Regions from separate parts of the Streptomyces sp. R-74717 genome, predicted to be linked through region 1. Evidence: predicted binding sites of a transcription regulator. Region 1 holds the regulator's gene; each other region holds the start of a gene.
The links. Region 1 encodes HrcA, which represses chaperone genes, less so after heat shock. Its sites were predicted from a motif close to TTNGCACTCNGNNNNNCNGAGTGCNAA; they were not measured.

Region 1 (5,554 bases):
GGTGCGGTCCGTGGGCGCGTGACCTTTCGTGATCATGGACGTGGCTCGGAGGTCCCCGGCGGCGAGTCACAATGGGCGGTATGCCTTCCGTACTGCCCGATGGTGAACCCGTACCCGACGACGGGGCGCTGCCCCGCCATGCCCTGGAAGGCGCCGCCGACCGGCCGCTCGGTTTCTACCTGCATGTGCCCTACTGCGCGACCCGCTGCGGCTACTGCGACTTCAACACCTACACCGCCACCGAGCTGCGCGGCTCCGGCGGTGCGCTGGCCTCCCGGGACAACTACGCTGCCCATCTGATCGGCGAGGTCCGCCAGGCCCGCAAGGTCCTCGGTGACGATCCGCGTCCGGTCCGTACGGTCTTCGTCGGCGGCGGCACACCGACCCTGCTGGCCGCCGGGGACCTGGTACGGATGCTGGGGGCGATCCGCGACGAGTTCGGGCTCGCGGACGATGCCGAGATCACCACCGAGGCCAACCCGGAATCCGTCGATCCGGCGTATCTGGCCGAGCTGCGGGAGGGCGGCTTCAACCGGATCTCGTTCGGGATGCAGAGCGCGCGGCAGCATGTGCTGAAGATCCTGGACCGTACGCATACGCCGGGGCGGCCCGAGGCGTGTGTCGCCGAGGCGCGGGAGGCGGGCTTCGAGCACGTCAACCTCGATCTGATCTACGGCACTCCCGGGGAGTCCGACGACGACTGGCGGGCCTCGCTGGACGCGGCGATCGGTGCGGGCCCGGACCATGTGTCCGCGTACGCGCTGATCGTCGAGGAGGGGACGCAGCTGGCCCGGCGGATCCGGCGCGGCGAGATCCCGATGACCGATGACGACGCCCATGCGGACCGGTACCTGATCGCGGACGAGGCGATGGCCGCGGCGGGCTTCTCCTGGTACGAGGTGTCGAACTGGGCCCGCACGCCCGAGGGCCGGTGCCTGCACAACGAGCTGTACTGGCGCGGAGCCGACTGGTGGGGCGCCGGTCCCGGGGCGCACAGCCATGTCGGCGGGGTGCGCTGGTGGAACGTGAAGCATCCGGGGGCGTATGCGCAGGCTCTGGCCGAGGGGCGGTCGCCGGGGGCCGGGCGCGAGATCCTCTCCGCCGAGGACCGGCGGGTCGAGCGGATCCTGCTGGAACTGCGGCTCGTGGACGGGTGTCCGTTGTCGCTGCTGGCACCGGCGGGGCTGGCCGCGGCGGGACGGGCGGTGGAGGACGGGCTGCTGGAGCGGGTGCCGTATGGAGAGGGACGGGCGGTGCTTACGTTGCGGGGGCGGTTGCTGGCGGATGCGGTGGTGCGGGATCTGGTGGACTGAGGGGGCAGGCGCGGCGCCGGGCGGGGTGCGGGTGCGCCTGCGGCGGGCCTGTTCCTCCGCCCGCTCCTTCCCGCAACCGGGGCTCCGCCCCCGGACCCTCCACTCCTCGAACGCCGGAGGGGCTGGGGAGGTCCGGCGGAGGGGCTACTGAGGCGGCGCCGTCACGAAGTCGATCAGGTGCTCCACGGAGCCCAGCAGCGCCGGTTCCAGATCCCGGTACGAGCGCACCGTGGACAGGATTCGCTGCCAGGCCGCGCCCGTGTTCTCCGGCCAGCCCAGCGCGCGGCACACGCCCGTCTTCCAGTCCTGGCCGCGCGGGACCACCGGCCAGGCGGCGATGCCCGCGGACGACGGCTTCACCGCCTCCCACACGTCGATGTAGGGGTGGCCGACCACCAGCACGTTCGCGTCCGAGACCTGGGAGGCGATCCGGGACTCCTTGGAGCCCGGGACCAGGTGGTCGACCAGGACGCCCAGCCTGGCGTCCGGGCCGGGGGAGAACTCGCGCACGATGGCCGGCAGGTCGTCGATGCCCTCGAGGTATTCGACGACCACGCCCTCGATCCGCAGGTCGTCGCCCCAGACCCGCTCGACCAGCTCCGCGTCGTGGCGGCCCTCCACATAGATCCGGCCCGCCCGCGCGACCCGGGCGCGCGCCCCGGGGACTGCGACCGAACCCGATGCCGTACGCGTGGGGCGTACGGGACCGGCCGCCGACGGGCGCACGAGCGTGACCACCCGGCCCTCCAGCAGGAAGCCGCGCGGCTCCATCGGGAAAACCCGGTGCTTGCCGAAGCGGTCCTCCAGGGTCACCGTGGGACCCTGGGCCGTCTTCTCGCAGCGGATCACCGCACCGCAGAATCCCGTGGAGACCTCCTCCACGACCAGATCGGGATCGGCGGGGACCTCGGGAGCGGGGGCGGACTTCTTCCACGGCGGGGTCAGGTCCGGCTGATAGCTGCGCATCGGATGACGATAAGACGACAACACGTCACGACACGCCGAAGAGGACGGCCAGTCGGTCACGCTGGTCCCTGACGAACGCCGCGTCCACCGCCGCTCCGTGCCCCGGAACGTACACCGCCTCCTCGCCGCCCAGCGCCAGCAGCCGGTCCAGCGCGGCCGGCCAGCGGGACGGGACGGCGTCCCGTCCCGCCTGCGGTTCGCCGGACTCCTCGACCAGGTCGCCGCAGAGCACCACCGCGGGGGAGCCGGGGACGAGCACCGCCAGATCGTGGCTGCTGTGGGCGGGGCCCACATTCGCCAGCAGCACCTGACGGCCGCCGCCCAGATCGAGCGTCCACTCGCCGCGCACTTCATGATGCGGCGCCACCAGCGCAGCGGCGGCCTCGGCCGCATCGCTTTCGGACACTCCGTGGCGCACCGCCGAGGCGTGCAGATCGTCCGCCCCGAGCTTCATCAGCCCGGCCATGCCGACCGCTCCGTACACCTGGGTGCCGGGAAACGCGGCGGTGCCCAGTACATGATCGAAATGGGGGTGGCTGAGTGCGATATGCGTCACTCTCCGGCCGAGCAGGGCCTGTGCCTGGGCCCGTATTTCCTCACCTTCGCGGAGTGTTGATCCGGTGTCGTAGAGCAGCACTCCAGCCGCTCCGACCACCAGTGCGACTGTCGCATCCCATCCGGGGAGGCGCCGTCGGCCCACTCCGTGACCGAGTCGCTCCCAGCCGAACTCTTCCCAAGAGACGTCCATACCGCGACGCTATCGGCAACGACCTGCGCAGTCTCGCGGTAGCGTGACCGGTCGCCCTTGCTAGGCCCCCACTCGGCCGCCGTACACTGGCCGGGGGATTGCTGGCACTCGTGAGGACAGAGTGCCAGGGGGATTCCTGGGAATGAAGCAGGAACGGCCCGAGAACCACCGAGGAAACACAGCTGGAGGTGTGCGCGATGCTCAGCGAACGCAGACTCGAAGTGCTGCGCGCCATCGTCCAGGACTATGTCGGCACCGAGGAGCCCGTGGGCTCCAAAGCGCTCACAGAGCGGCACAAGCTGGGGGTCTCCCCGGCCACCGTTCGCAACGACATGGCTGTGCTGGAGGACGAGGGTTTCATCGCCCAGCCCCACACCAGCGCGGGTCGCATCCCGACGGACAAGGGCTACCGGCTCTTCGTCGACAAGCTTGCGGGCGTCAAGCCCCTCTCGTCGCCGGAACGTCGTGCCATTCACAATTTCCTCGACGGCGCGGTCGACCTCGACGATGTCGTGGGCCGCACCGTACGGCTGCTCGCGCAGCTGACCCGGCAGGTCGCCATCGTGCAGTACCCCTCGCTGACCCGGTCGACGGTTCGGCATGTGGAGCTGCTGTCACTGGCAGCCGCCCGGCTGATGCTCGTGCTGATCACGGACACCGGCCGGGTCGAGCAGCGCATGATCGACTGCCCCGCTCCGTTCGGTGAGACCTCTCTCGCCGATCTGCGGGCCCGGCTCAACAGCCGGGTCGTCGGACGCCGTTTCGCGGATGTCCCGCAGCTGGTGCAGGATCTGCCGGAATCCTTCGAGAGCGAGGACCGGGGAACCGTGTCCACCGTGCTCTCCACCCTGCTCGAAACCCTCGTCGAGGAGACGGAGGAGCGGCTGATGATCGGCGGCACCTCCAACCTCACCCGCTTCGGGCACGACTTCCCTGTGATGATCCGGCCGGTGCTGGAGGCATTGGAGGAGCAGGTCGTGCTGCTGAAGCTGCTCGGCGAGGCCAAGGACTCGGGCATGACCGTACGGATCGGGCACGAGAACGCCCACGAGGGGCTCAACTCCACGTCCGTCGTCGCGGTCGGCTACGGTTCGGGCGACGAGGCAGTCGCCAAACTCGGCGTGGTCGGACCGACCCGCATGGACTACCCCGGAACGATGGGAGCGGTACGCGCAGTGGCACGTTACGTCGGACAGATCCTGGCGGAGTCGTAAGTGGCCACGGACTACTACGCCGTACTCGGCGTGCGCCGCGACGCATCTCAGGACGAGATCAAGAAGGCATTCCGTCGGCTCGCTCGCGAGCTGCATCCGGATGTGAACCCCGATCCGAAGACCCAGGAGCGGTTCAAGGAGATCAACGCCGCCTACGAGGTGTTGTCGGACCCGCAGAAGAAGCAGGTCTACGACCTCGGCGGCGACCCGCTGTCCGCCTCCGGCGGCGGTGGCGCGGGCGGATTCGGACAGGGTGGCTTCGGCAACTTCTCCGACATCATGGACGCGTTCTTCGGTACGTCGTCGCAGCGCGGACCGCGTTCGCGCACCCGGCGCGGCCAGGACGCGATGATCCGGCTGGAGATCGATCTCGCCGAGGCCGCGTTCGGCACCACCAAGGACATCCAGGTCGACACGGCCGTCGTCTGTACGACCTGCAGCGGCGAGGGCGCCGCACCCGGCACCTCCGCCCAGACCTGTGACATGTGCCGCGGCCGCGGCGAGGTCTCCCAGGTCACCCGGTCCTTCCTGGGGCAGGTCATGACCTCGCGGCCCTGCCCGCAGTGCCAGGGCTTCGGTACGGTCGTGCCGACCCCGTGCCCGGAGTGCGCCGGCGACGGCCGCATCCGTTCGCGGCGCACGCTCACCGTGAAGATCCCCGCCGGTGTCGACAACGGCACCCGCATCCAGCTCGCGGGCGAGGGCGAGGTCGGCCCCGGCGGCGGCCCGGCCGGCGATCTGTACGTGGAGATCCATGAGCTGCCGCACTCGGTGTTCCAGCGCCGCGGCGACGACCTGCACTGCACGGTCACCATCCCCATGACAGCGGGCGCGCTCGGCACCAAGGTGCCGCTGGAGACGCTCGACGGCCTGGAGGAGGTCGACATCCGGCCCGGCACCCAGTCCGGCCAGTCGGTACCGCTGCACGGCCGCGGGATCACGCATCTGCGGGGCGGCGGACGCGGCGATCTGATCGTGCACGTCGAGGTCATGACCCCGATGAAGCTGGACCCGGAGCAGGAGCGACTGCTGCGGGACCTGGCGAAGGTGCGCGGCGAGGAGCGGCCCACCGGCCAGTTCCAGCCCGGGCAGCAGGGGCTGTTCTCCCGGTTGAAGGACGCCTTCAACGGGCGCTGACGGCCCCCGCACACCGTTCCCTGCCGCCGGACGGGCTCGTCTGCCGAGCCCGTCCGGCGTTTGAGGACAAAATGGACCGCAGGCCGCGCACGCCCAGGCATGCCGGACGTGACACGATGCGGTCATGTCATCCGTGTTGACCGATCTCTGCCGGTATCCGGTCGTGCAGGCCCCGA
Region 2 (5,554 bases), 2.1 Mb from region 1:
GAACCGGAATCGATCACCACGAGTTCGTCGACCAGCTGGACCTTCTCCATCAGCTCGAGCCGGATCGTCGCGACGATCCGGCCGACCGTCGCCTCCTCGTTCAGCGCGGGCAGTACGACGCTCACGCTCCCGCGGCGCGGGTCCCTGGCCTTGGCGGCCAGGATGCGGTCCAGCGGGCGGTCGGCGGCCGACCAGGAACGCCTGGCCAGCCAGCGTTCGACCTCTTCCAGCACGGTCGATACTCCCTGTATGTGATCCATCTCGCGGTTCGGACGACTATCTCAACTCTCCGGTGCTTCGGTTACAGTCTTGAACAACGCGGATGGCCGTCGCATGTCGGGGTCAGTCCGCCAATAAATGCCTGGATCGGTGATCCAGTGCCACAGCGCTCATCCAGAGGGACTGAGGGAACGGCCCGTTGAAGTCCCGGCAACCCTCCTGCCGACCGCGAGGTCACGGTGGGGAAGGTGCCAATTCCGTCTCGTGGCGAAATGCGTCGCGAGGAAGATGAGGAGAAAGGGCCTCGCCATCATGGCTACGCAGACGGTTGCAGTAAGCACCGATTCTTCCGCCGAAGCTGTCGACCTCGGACCCGCCGCGGCGCTTTCCTGCCGCGAGTGCGGCGAGCGTTTCGAGCTCGGCCCCATTTTCGCCTGCGCGTCCTGTTTCGGGCCGCTCGAAGTGGCGTACGACCTGCCGAGCGGCTCCCCCGACGAGCTGAAGAAGCGCATCGAGGCCGGACCCAACAACATCTGGCGTTACGCGCCGCTGCTGCCGGTCCCCGCCGATGTCGCCGACAAGCCCAACATCAACCCCGGTTTCACCAAGCTGGTCAAGGCCGACAACCTCGCCCGCGAGCTGGGCGTCACCGGCGGCCTGTACGTCAAGGACGACTCCGGCAACCCGACGCACTCCTTCAAGGACCGCGTCGTCGCCATCGCCGTCGAGGCCGCCCGCGCCTTCGGTTTCACCACCCTCTCCTGCTCCTCCACCGGCAACCTCGCCGGTGCGGTGGGCGCCGCCGCCGCCCGCGCCGGCTTCCGCTCCTGCGTGTTCATCCCGCACGACCTGGAGCAGGGCAAGGTCGTCATGGCCGCGGTGTACGGCGGTGAGCTGGTCGGCATCGAGGGCAACTACGACGACGTCAACCGCTTCTGCTCGGAACTCATCGGCGACCCGCTCGGCGAGGGCTGGGGCTTCGTCAACGTCAATCTGCGCCCGTACTACGGCGAGGGCTCCAAAACCCTGGCGTACGAGATCTGCGAGCAGCTCGGCTGGCAGCTGCCCGACCAGATCGTCATCCCGATCGCATCCGGATCGCAGCTCACGAAGATCGACAAGGGTCTGCAGGAGCTGATCAAGCTCGGTCTCGTCGAGGACAGGCCGTACAAGATCTTCGGTGCCCAGGCCGAGGGCTGCTCCCCGGTCTCCACCGCCTTCAAGGCCGGTCACGACGTCGTGCGGCCCCAGAAGCCGAACACCATCGCCAAGTCCCTGGCGATCGGCAACCCGGCCGACGGCCCGTACGTCCTGGACATCGCCCGCCGCACCGGCGGTGCGGTCGAGGACGTCAACGACGAGCAGGTCGTCGACGCGATCAAGCTGCTGGCGCGCACCGAGGGCATCTTCGCGGAGACGGCGGGCGGGGTGACGGTCGGCGTGACGAAGAAGCTCATCGAGGCCGGTCTGCTCGACCCGACGCTGACCACCGTCGTCCTCAACACCGGTGACGGCCTCAAGACCCTCGACGCGGTGGCCGCCACCTCGCAGGCGACCGCGACGATCCGCCCGAGCCTGGACGCGTTCCGCGCTGCCGGCCTCGCCGCCGGCTGACCACCCGAGACCGAAGAAAGGCACCCCTCATGAGCGTCAAGGTCCGCATCCCCACCATCCTCCGCACCTACACGGGCGGCCAGGCCGAGGTCCCGGCCGAGGGCTCGACCCTCTCCCAGGTCATCGAGTCCCTGGAGCAGAACCACCCGGGCATCGCCGCCCGCGTCCTGGACGACCAGGGCAAGCTGCGCCGCTTCGTGAACGTGTACGTCAACGACGACGACGTGCGCTTCGAGGGTGGCCTGGAGGCGGCGACGCCGGACGGTGCGGGCATCTCGATCATCCCGGCAGTCGCAGGCGGCTGCTGACCGTCCGTCCGACTTCACGGCGTTATCGGAATTGCCCCCTCTGCGAGAGAAGCGGAGGGGGCAATTCTGTATGGTTGAGCGCGGTACAGTGTGGGAAGTCCCCCCAGCTGCCCGTGCCGCCCGCATATGAGAATGCGCCCGGCCGCGACAAGAAGCAGCCAAAGTGTTCGATCTCCTTGCGCCATAAGTCGCCTTTGCCCGGCCCGACTTGCCCTGGAATCTCATGAATTCCTCATATTCGGGCGTTCGGTGCTGCCCAGAATTCGCGTCCAATTGACCTGTTGCAGAGGGCAGTTGGGCAGATACATTCGGCCGCGGTCGACGCGTTCCGGCGCACGCACCCTCTCCTGTCGGGGGGTGGGTTCTGACCCGGGTCCGCGAAGTGCGGTCCTGTGCAAGGGCCAGTAATAGGGGAGTTAGGCATGGCTCAGGGCACCGTCAAGTGGTTCAACGCGGAGAAGGGGTACGGCTTCATCGCGGTCGACGGTGGTGCGGATGTTTTCGTCCACTACAGCGCGATCCAGATGGACGGGTACCGCACCCTCGAAGAGGGTCAGCGAGTTGAATTCGAGATCTCGCAGGGCCAGAAGGGGCCGCAGGCGGACATGGTCAAGCTCGCCGTCGGCTGAGCTCGACGCGGTCGGCCAACGACACTACTCACGCACGGAGGGCCCGTACCCCTGGGGTACGGGCCCTCCGTGCGTCCGCGTCCGAGGCCACCCGTGAGTGGCTGTCATTGTCCACATCCCGAGGGGGACGCTTGCACTCTCCGGGGTCGAGTGCTAATCATTGGCGTTAGCACTCTCCAGGTGAGAGTGACAGAACTTGGACCGGGCCGGTGAGGCCCGCAGGTCCGGTGGGGCAAGGAACCACCGGTCACGCAGGCCGTCCGTCGCGGGCGCCACTCGGTCCGGAGCAATCCACCCCTGTCCGGGAGGACCACTTCACATGGCCAAGATCATCGCGTTCGACGAGGAGGCCCGGCGCGGTCTCGAGCGCGGCATGAACCAGCTCGCCGACGCCGTCAAGGTCACCCTTGGCCCCAAGGGTCGCAACGTCGTCCTTGAGAAGAAGTGGGGCGCCCCCACGATCACCAACGATGGTGTTTCCATCGCCAAGGAGATCGAGCTGGAGGACCCGTACGAGAAGATCGGTGCGGAGCTGGTCAAGGAGGTCGCCAAGAAGACGGACGACGTCGCCGGCGACGGTACGACCACCGCCACCGTTCTCGCCCAGGCTCTCGTCCGCGAGGGCCTTCGCAACGTCGCCGCGGGTGCCAACCCGATGGCTCTCAAGCGGGGCATCGAGAAGGCCGTCGAGGCCGTCTCCGCCGCCCTCCTGGAGCAGGCCAAGGACGTGGAGACCAAGGAGCAGATCGCTTCGACCGCCTCCATCTCCGCCGCCGACACCCAGATCGGCGAGCTCATCGCCGAGGCCATGGACAAGGTCGGCAAGGAAGGCGTCATCACCGTCGAGGAGTCCCAGACCTTCGGTCTGGAGCTGGAGCTCACCGAGGGTATGCGCTTCGACAAGGGCTACATCTCGGCGTACTTCGCCACCGACATGGAGCGCATGGAGTCGTCCCTGGACGACCCGTACATCCTGATCGTCAACTCCAAGGTCAGCAACGTGAAGGACCTCCTTCCGCTGCTGGAGAAGGTCATGCAGTCCGGCAAGCCGCTGCTGATCATCGCCGAGGACGTCGAGGGCGAGGCCCTGTCGACCCTGGTCGTCAACAAGATCCGTGGCACCTTCAAGTCCGTCGCCGTCAAGGCTCCGGGCTTCGGTGACCGCCGCAAGGCCATGCTCGGCGACATCGCCATCCTCACCGGTGGCACCGTCATCTCCGAGGAGGTCGGCCTCAAGCTGGAGAACGCCGGTCTCGACCTGCTCGGCCGCGCCCGCAAGGTCGTCATCACCAAGGACGAGACCACGATCGTCGACGGTGCCGGTGACAGCGACCAGGTTCAGGGTCGCGTCAACCAGATCCGTGCCGAGATCGAGAACTCCGACTCGGACTACGACCGCGAGAAGCTCCAGGAGCGCCTCGCGAAGCTGGCCGGCGGCGTGGCCGTCATCAAGGCCGGTGCCGCGACCGAGGTCGAGCTCAAGGAGCGCAAGCACCGCATCGAGGACGCGGTGCGCAACGCCAAGGCCGCCGTCGAGGAGGGCATCGTCGCCGGTGGTGGCGTGGCTCTGCTCCAGGCCTCGGCCGTCTTCGAGAAGCTGGAGCTCTCGGGTGACGAGGCGACCGGCGCCAACGCCGTCAAGCTGGCGCTGGAGGCCCCGCTCAAGCAGATCGCCGTCAACGGTGGTCTCGAGGGCGGCGTCGTCGTCGAGAAGGTGCGCAACCTGGCCGTCGGCCACGGTCTGAACGCCGCGACCGGCGAGTACGTCGACATGATCGCCGAGGGCATTCTCGACCCGGCGAAGGTCACGCGCTCCGCCCTGCAGAACGCCGCGTCCATCGCCGCGCTGTTCCTCACCACCGAGGCCGTCATCGCCGACAAGCCGGAGAAGGCCTCTGCGGCCGCTCCGGGCGGCATGCCGGGCGGTGACATGGACTTCTGATCCTGACGGATCGGTAGTTCCTGTACAGCTTTACCGCATCGACCCCCGGGACCAGCAGGTCCCGGGGGTCGATGTCGTTTCCGTACGGGGCGGGGCGGTGGACGCACCCACGATGCCCGCCGGAGCACCGTGAGCGCCGTCGGCCCGCACGACGGAACTGCGAAACCAAGGAACTGAGGGACTGCGGAACTACGGAAGCCGGTCGAGGAGCCAGGTGCAGAGCTCCTCCGTCACGAGTGTGTGCCCCTCGTTGCGGGACGCGAGCTTGAACTCGTCGAGCCCACCGGCATTCGGCGGGAGGGCGGAGATGTCCTTGTACAGCTCCTCGTCGGTGTCCAGATCGCCGACGTCGACCGCGCTGACAGCGGGCACGAAGCAGTGCGAGCGGATACGTACGTCGGTCTTGAACCCGAGGATGGGGCTGAGGGCGTTGAGCCCGTCGGCGAGGATGCCGAACCCCTCCAGCGAGCCGCCCGGTGCGCCGCCGATCGACGGGAGTCCGGACGTATGCACCTGGTTGGTCTTCAGCGTCACCACCCGCAGCTTCGCGACGAGTTCGTTGTCGCCCGGGGACTGGGTGTAGAGCTTGGTGCCCACGACCGAGAGGCCCTTGCCCTCCAGGGCCAGTTCACCGGCCCCCACATCCGTGCCGGTGCCGTCGGCCGCGCCGTTGGAGACACCGATCAGCCGCGGCCGCCGCGGCCATTCGCCGATGGCCTCCATCTCTGCGAGGAACGTGGCGCGCTCGTCGCTCCGGTCCGGCGTCCCGTCCCACTTCTCGATGTGCCGCCACAGCAGCTGACGCGCGGCCGGGCTGTTGATCTGGTCGGAGAACCGGCTGT
Region 3 (5,554 bases), 2.5 Mb from region 1:
TCGGCCGGCTTCTCGACGACGAGCGTCTCGGTCGTGAGCAGCAGCGACGCGATGGACGCGGCGTTCTCCAGCGCGGAGCGGGTGACCTTGACCGGGTCGATGACGCCGGCCTTCACCAGGTCGCCGTACTCGCCGGTCGCGGCGTTGAAGCCCTGGCCCTTGTCGAGGTCGGCAACCTTCGAGGTGATGACGTAACCCTCGAGGCCCGCGTTCTCGGCGATCCAGCGCAGCGGCTCGACGGCGGCGCGGCGCACGACCGCGACACCGGTGGCCTCGTCGCCGGTCTTGCCGAGGTTGCCCTCAAGAACCTTGACGGCGTGGACCAGAGCGGAGCCACCACCGGAGACGATGCCCTCCTCGACCGCGGCGCGGGTCGCGGAGATGGCGTCCTCCAGACGGTGCTTCTTCTCCTTGAGCTCCACCTCGGTGGCGGCACCGACACGGATCACGCACACGCCGCCGGCCAGCTTCGCGAGGCGCTCCTGGAGCTTCTCGCGGTCCCAGTCGGAGTCCGTGGCGTCGATCTCGGCCTTGATCTGGTTGACCCGGCCCTTGACGTCGCCGGGCTCGCCGCCGCCGTCCACGATCGTCGTGTCGTCCTTGGAGACGGTGACGCGGCGGGCGGTGCCCAGCACGTCCAGACCGGCCTGGTCGAGCTTGAGGCCGACCTCCTCGGCGATGACGGTCGCACCGGTGAGGGTGGCGATGTCGCCGAGCATGGCCTTGCGGCGGTCACCGAAGCCCGGGGCCTTCACCGCGACGGCGTTGAAGGTGCCACGGATCTTGTTGACGACGAGGGTCGACAGCGCCTCGCCCTCGACGTCCTCGGCGATGATCAGCAGCGGCTTGGAGCCACCGGCCTGGATGACCTTCTCCAGCAGCGGGAGCAGCTCCTGGATCGCGCCGATCTTGCCCTGGTGGATCAGGATGTACGGGTCGTCGAGGACGGCCTCCATACGCTCCTGGTCGGTCACCATGTACGGAGACAGGTAGCCCTTGTCGAAGGCCATGCCCTCGGTGAAGTCGAGGTCCAGACCGAAGGTGTTGGACTCCTCGACGGTGATGACACCGTCCTTGCCGACCTTGTCCATCGCGTCCGCGATGAGCTCGCCGACCTGCGGGTCCTGCGCGGAGAGCGCGGCCACGGCGGCGATGTCGGTCTTGTCGTCGATCGGGCGGGCGGTCGCGAGGAGTTCCTCGGACACGGCCTTGACCGCGGCGTCGATGCCCTTCTTCAGGGCGGCCGGGGAAGCACCCGCGGCCACGTTGCGCAGACCCTCGCGGACGAGCGCCTGGGCCAGCACGGTGGCGGTGGTCGTACCGTCACCCGCCACGTCGTTGGTCTTGGTCGCCACCTCCTTCACCAGCTGGGCACCGAGGTTCTCGTACGGGTCGTCGAGCTCGACCTCGCGCGCGATGGTGACACCGTCGTTGGTGATGGTGGGAGCGCCGAACTTCTTGTCGATGACGACGTTGCGGCCCTTGGGGCCGATCGTCACCTTGACCGTGTCGGCAAGCTTGTTGACGCCGCGCTCAAGGGCGCGACGGGCGTCCTCGTCGAACTTCAGAATCTTCGCCATGGCAGCTGAGCATTCCTCTCAAACGAACTGCGCCCCCGACCGCCCGGCTGGTTATTCGCAGGGGGCCAGGGGCGCAGAACAGAAGCAAACGTGGGTGAATTACTTCTCGATGATCGCGAGCACGTCGCGAGCCGAGAGGACGAGGTACTCCTCGCCGTTGTACTTCACCTCGGTGCCGCCGTACTTGCTGTACAGCACGACGTCGCCGGTCTTGACGTCGAGCGGAAGGCGCTCGCCGTTCTCGAAGCGGCCCGGGCCCACGGCCAGGACGACGCCCTCCTGGGGCTTCTCCTTGGCGGTGTCCGGAATGACCAGGCCGGAGGCCGTGGTCTGCTCGGCGTCGAGCGGCTGGACCACAATGCGGTCCTCGAGCGGCTTGATCGCAACCTTGGTGCTGGCGGTCGACACGATCCGGTCTCCCCCTTCGGAGATCTCACGGGGTTAAGAGTCTTTGGATGGCGACCAGGTGGATCCGTCGTCGCGGGTGCCGGACCTGCCAGTCGCACAGTACTGCTGGCACTCTCCAGTGGTGAGTGCCAGCACCGAGACTATGACCGGGATTAGCACTCGGTCAAGCGGAGTGCCAATTCAGCCAGTCGTGGCGTCATGCGGACCCGCCCGCACACGGCGCGACGGGGCGCCTGTCGCATGCGACAGTCCGGACAACGCAATGGTCCGGACAACATAGGGACAACGCGGGGACGGACCGCACCGTTCCGTACGACCGTGGTTCATGCTCGAACCTCCGTACCAGCCGTCGAACCCGCTCCCGCATCGCCCCTCGGCCGCGCAGGACTCCTCGCGCCCCGTGAACGGCTGACTCGACGTGCTGCCGGGCCTGCTGCTGGTGGCCCTGGAGGGACTGATCTGCGCGGCCGCCGCCCACTGCCCGGCCTTCTCGCGGTGGGACCCCGGCTGCCAGGAGCCGACGGAGCCGCCGCCGATGGGCTGGGCGCCCGTCCTCGTCCTCGTCGGCATCGCCGCGGTGATCTGCCCGTTCACCGTGGTGCTGATCCGCGCGAACCGGCCCTGGGCGGGTGTGGCCCAGGTCCTGGCCGTGCTCCTGCTGTGCGTCGTGGCGGCACTGATCGGGCACGAGGACTACCGCCGCTCGCACCCGGCGCCGGCCTCCGCTCCTCCGTACGGTCCCGGCCGGTCCGGCCACCAGTGCTTCAGCCGTGGCGACACCCGCGAGTGCCTGGACTCCGGCGGCTGAGGGCAGGCGATGACGACCAGCGACCCCGGGGCCCCGTGATCGCCGTGCGGATGCGCCTGCGGGCCCGCCGCGGGGGCCGGCTTCGGGCGGGTCACCTTCTGTGCGGCCTTGCGGCCCAGCCGTTCGATCGGGTCCACCGACTGTGCGCACCCGGCGGTTGCGGCCAGGAGCGCACCGGCGGTCAGCAGCCCGGCGAGCAGCCGATGCGCCCTTCTCATACGTAGTCCTCCAGCCGGGCCACGGCGTACCCCTTGTCCGTGATGGTCTTCATGACCGCCCGGACCATGTCGGCCATGCTGCCGCCCCAGCCCTTCCGGCCCTGGAAGTGCGTGAGGATGATGTCGCCGGGGTGCAGGTCCTGGTCCGCCTCGCGCCACTTCATGTGGTCCGGGAACGCCTCCGCGTTCCAGAGCGGTACGGCCTTGATGCCGCAGGACTTCGCGATGCGGAGCGTGTCCGCGTTGTAGTTGCCGTACGGCGGGCGAAAGAGGGTGGGCCGCTGCCCGTACTGCTCCTCGATGACGGCCTGCTGGTCGCAGATCTCGCTCTTCTGCTCGCTGTACGAAAGTCCGGGCAGGTAGGGGTGGTTGAGCGTGTGGTTGTTGAGGCCGACACCCAGCCGCTGCATCTCCAGGAAGTACCCGTAGCTGTCGCGCACCAGGTAGTCGCTGAGGAACGCGCTGTACGGGATGTCCAGCTCGTCCATCATCTGCAGCAGTTCGGGATCCTTCTCGGCACCGTCGTCCATCGTCAGGAAGACGACCCGGTCCTTGGTCGGGACGGTGGTGAAGACCGGCGGCAGCGAGTCGTCGCCGCCGTTGACCTCGAACCCCTCGCGGGTGGTGATGTGCGGCTTCACGGCGGGCGGCGGGGGTGCGATCAGCGGTGGCCTGCCCAGCCCCCACTTCTTGGCGAGGGCCGCCCGTACGGCCGGGCTGAACCTCGCGTTCTCACGGAGCCCGGCGGGTGCGCCGCCCTGGCCGGCAAGCTGTCCGGGGCCCGCCCCCGGTCCGGGAAGGCCCGGCGGTCCGGCGGCAGGCCGGGCCCGGCGCCCGTCACCGCCGCCGGACCGGCCGCCGGCCTGGGAGGCGCAGCCGGAGCAGACCGCGGCGACCAGGAGTGCGGCCAGGGCCGCGCAGGCCGGCCGATGCCTGCCGGAGCCCCGCCCGCCCCCCGGTTCAGGCTTGCCCGATCCGCTCCTTTTCATGGTTAATTTTTCCTTTTGTCGTACAAGTTGCATGGCGTCGCATCCTGCCAGCACGTGAGGGGCGCCTCGGCCCGACACCGCCACCGGACCCGCCGGTCAACCCGGCTGGCTCACAATGGGCGCGTGAACGCCTTCGCCCCGAACGACCCGTCCGACGCCCCCGACCCGTCCGACCCCCTCGCCGCCTTCATGGCCCTGCGCACCCCCGAGGGCGCGGCGCTCCTGGACGGGCTGCGGTCGTACGACCCCGCCCAGGAGCTCGCCACCGCCACCCGGCTGCGCCGCACCCACCCGGCCTCGCTGGTTTCAGCGGCGCTGGGGCAGGCGCGGCTGCGGCAGCGGGCGGTGGCGAAATTCGGTGCCGAGGACGCGTACCGGATGTTCTTCACACCGAACGGCGTCGAGCAGGCGACGCGTACGTCGGTGGCCACCCATCGCGCACAGCGCTTCGTGGCGGCGGGCGGAGTGCGGAGCGTCGCCGATCTCTGCTGCGGGATCGGCGGCGACGCGATCGCGCTCGCACGGGCGGGCATCTCCGTACTCGCAGTGGACCGCGACCCGCTGACCGCCGAGGTGGCCCGCGCCAACGCCGCCGCACTCGGCCTGGACGGGCTGATCGAGGTGCGGTGCGCCGATGTCACCGAGATCGACACCTCGCCCTACGACGCGGTCTTCGTCGACCCGGCCCGGCGCGGCGGCAGGGGCAGGATCTTCGACCCCGAGGCATACTCACCGCCGCTCTCCTGGGCGACCGGCGCCGCGCTCGGGGCGCCCCGTGCCGCGCTGAAGATCGCCCCCGGCATCCCGCACGAGGCGATCCCGGCGCAGGCGGAGGCCGAGTGGATCTCGGACGGCGGCGATGTGAAGGAGGCGGTGCTCTGGTTCGGCGAGGGCTTCACGGCCGGCTCCTACCGCGCCACCGTGCTTCCCGCCCGCGCCACCCTGTGGTCCGGCGCCCCGCTGCCCGCCCCGCCCGTCGGCCCGGTCGGCCGCTATCTTTACGAGCCGGACGGCGCCGTCATCCGCGCCCATCTGGTCGCCGACATCGTGGCGCGGTGCGACGGGCGGCTGGTCGACGAGACCATCGCGTACGTCACGAGCGACCAGCCGTACGACTCCCCGTACACCGCCGGGTACGAGATCACCGACCGGCTGCCGTTCAACATGAAGAAGCTCAAGGCGCTGCTGCGGGAGCGGAAGGTCGGCGTCCTGACGGTGAAGAAGCGCGGCTCGGCCGTCGAACCGGAGGAACTGCGCCGCAGGATGAGGCTCCAGGGACCGAACGCCGCGACGGTCTTCCTCACCCGGGTGGCCGGAGCCCCGACGATGCTGCTCGGCCACCCCCTGAGCGGACCCGCCTGACCGCCGGGGGCGGCCATCAGGCCAGGTCGGTCAGGTCCTCGGCGTACACCTGCGAGAGCGGCTGAGGACCCACGTACTGCTGGCAGTTGCACTGCCCCGACTCGAATCGGACCGGCTTCTTGGACTCGTCCCAGGCGGTCGGCACCTCGACCCGCTCATGGCACTTGCCCTGCTTGTCGTGCTTGGCGA

Region 2: a site for HrcA is predicted at 2,901-2,927, ahead of groL (chaperonin GroEL). Genes of this name have one in related genera too.
Region 3: a site for HrcA is predicted at 2,141-2,167, ahead of groES (co-chaperone GroES). Genes of this name have one in related genera too.

What each region holds. Positions count from the first base shown of each region.
Region 1 covers NZ_CP102361.1:6,671,982-6,677,535, forward strand. Annotated here, with positions in the region: gene hemW (radical SAM family heme chaperone HemW) at 72-1,313, shown strand; gene NRF20_RS30555 (DUF3097 domain-containing protein) at 1,458-2,279, opposite strand; gene NRF20_RS30560 (MBL fold metallo-hydrolase) at 2,305-3,027, opposite strand; gene hrcA (heat-inducible transcriptional repressor HrcA) at 3,225-4,241, shown strand; gene dnaJ (molecular chaperone DnaJ) at 4,242-5,378, shown strand; gene NRF20_RS30575 (nitronate monooxygenase) at 5,503-5,554, shown strand, end outside.
Region 2 covers NZ_CP102361.1:4,522,585-4,528,138, reverse strand. Annotated here, with positions in the region: gene NRF20_RS20540 (glucosyl-3-phosphoglycerate synthase) at 1-233, opposite strand, end outside; SAM riboswitch class I at 387-514, shown strand; gene thrC (threonine synthase) at 532-1,833, shown strand; gene NRF20_RS20530 (MoaD/ThiS family protein) at 1,863-2,141, shown strand; gene NRF20_RS20525 (cold-shock protein) at 2,564-2,770, shown strand; gene groL (chaperonin GroEL) at 3,090-4,712, shown strand; gene NRF20_RS20515 (hypothetical protein) at 4,902-5,554, opposite strand, start outside.
Region 3 covers NZ_CP102361.1:4,123,279-4,128,832, forward strand. Annotated here, with positions in the region: gene groL (chaperonin GroEL) at 1-1,580, opposite strand, end outside; gene groES (co-chaperone GroES) at 1,680-1,988, opposite strand; gene NRF20_RS18525 (DUF6234 family protein) at 2,407-2,796, shown strand; gene NRF20_RS18530 (polysaccharide deacetylase family protein) at 3,011-4,036, opposite strand; gene NRF20_RS18535 (THUMP-like domain-containing protein) at 4,193-5,365, shown strand; gene NRF20_RS18540 (hypothetical protein) at 5,382-5,554, opposite strand, start outside.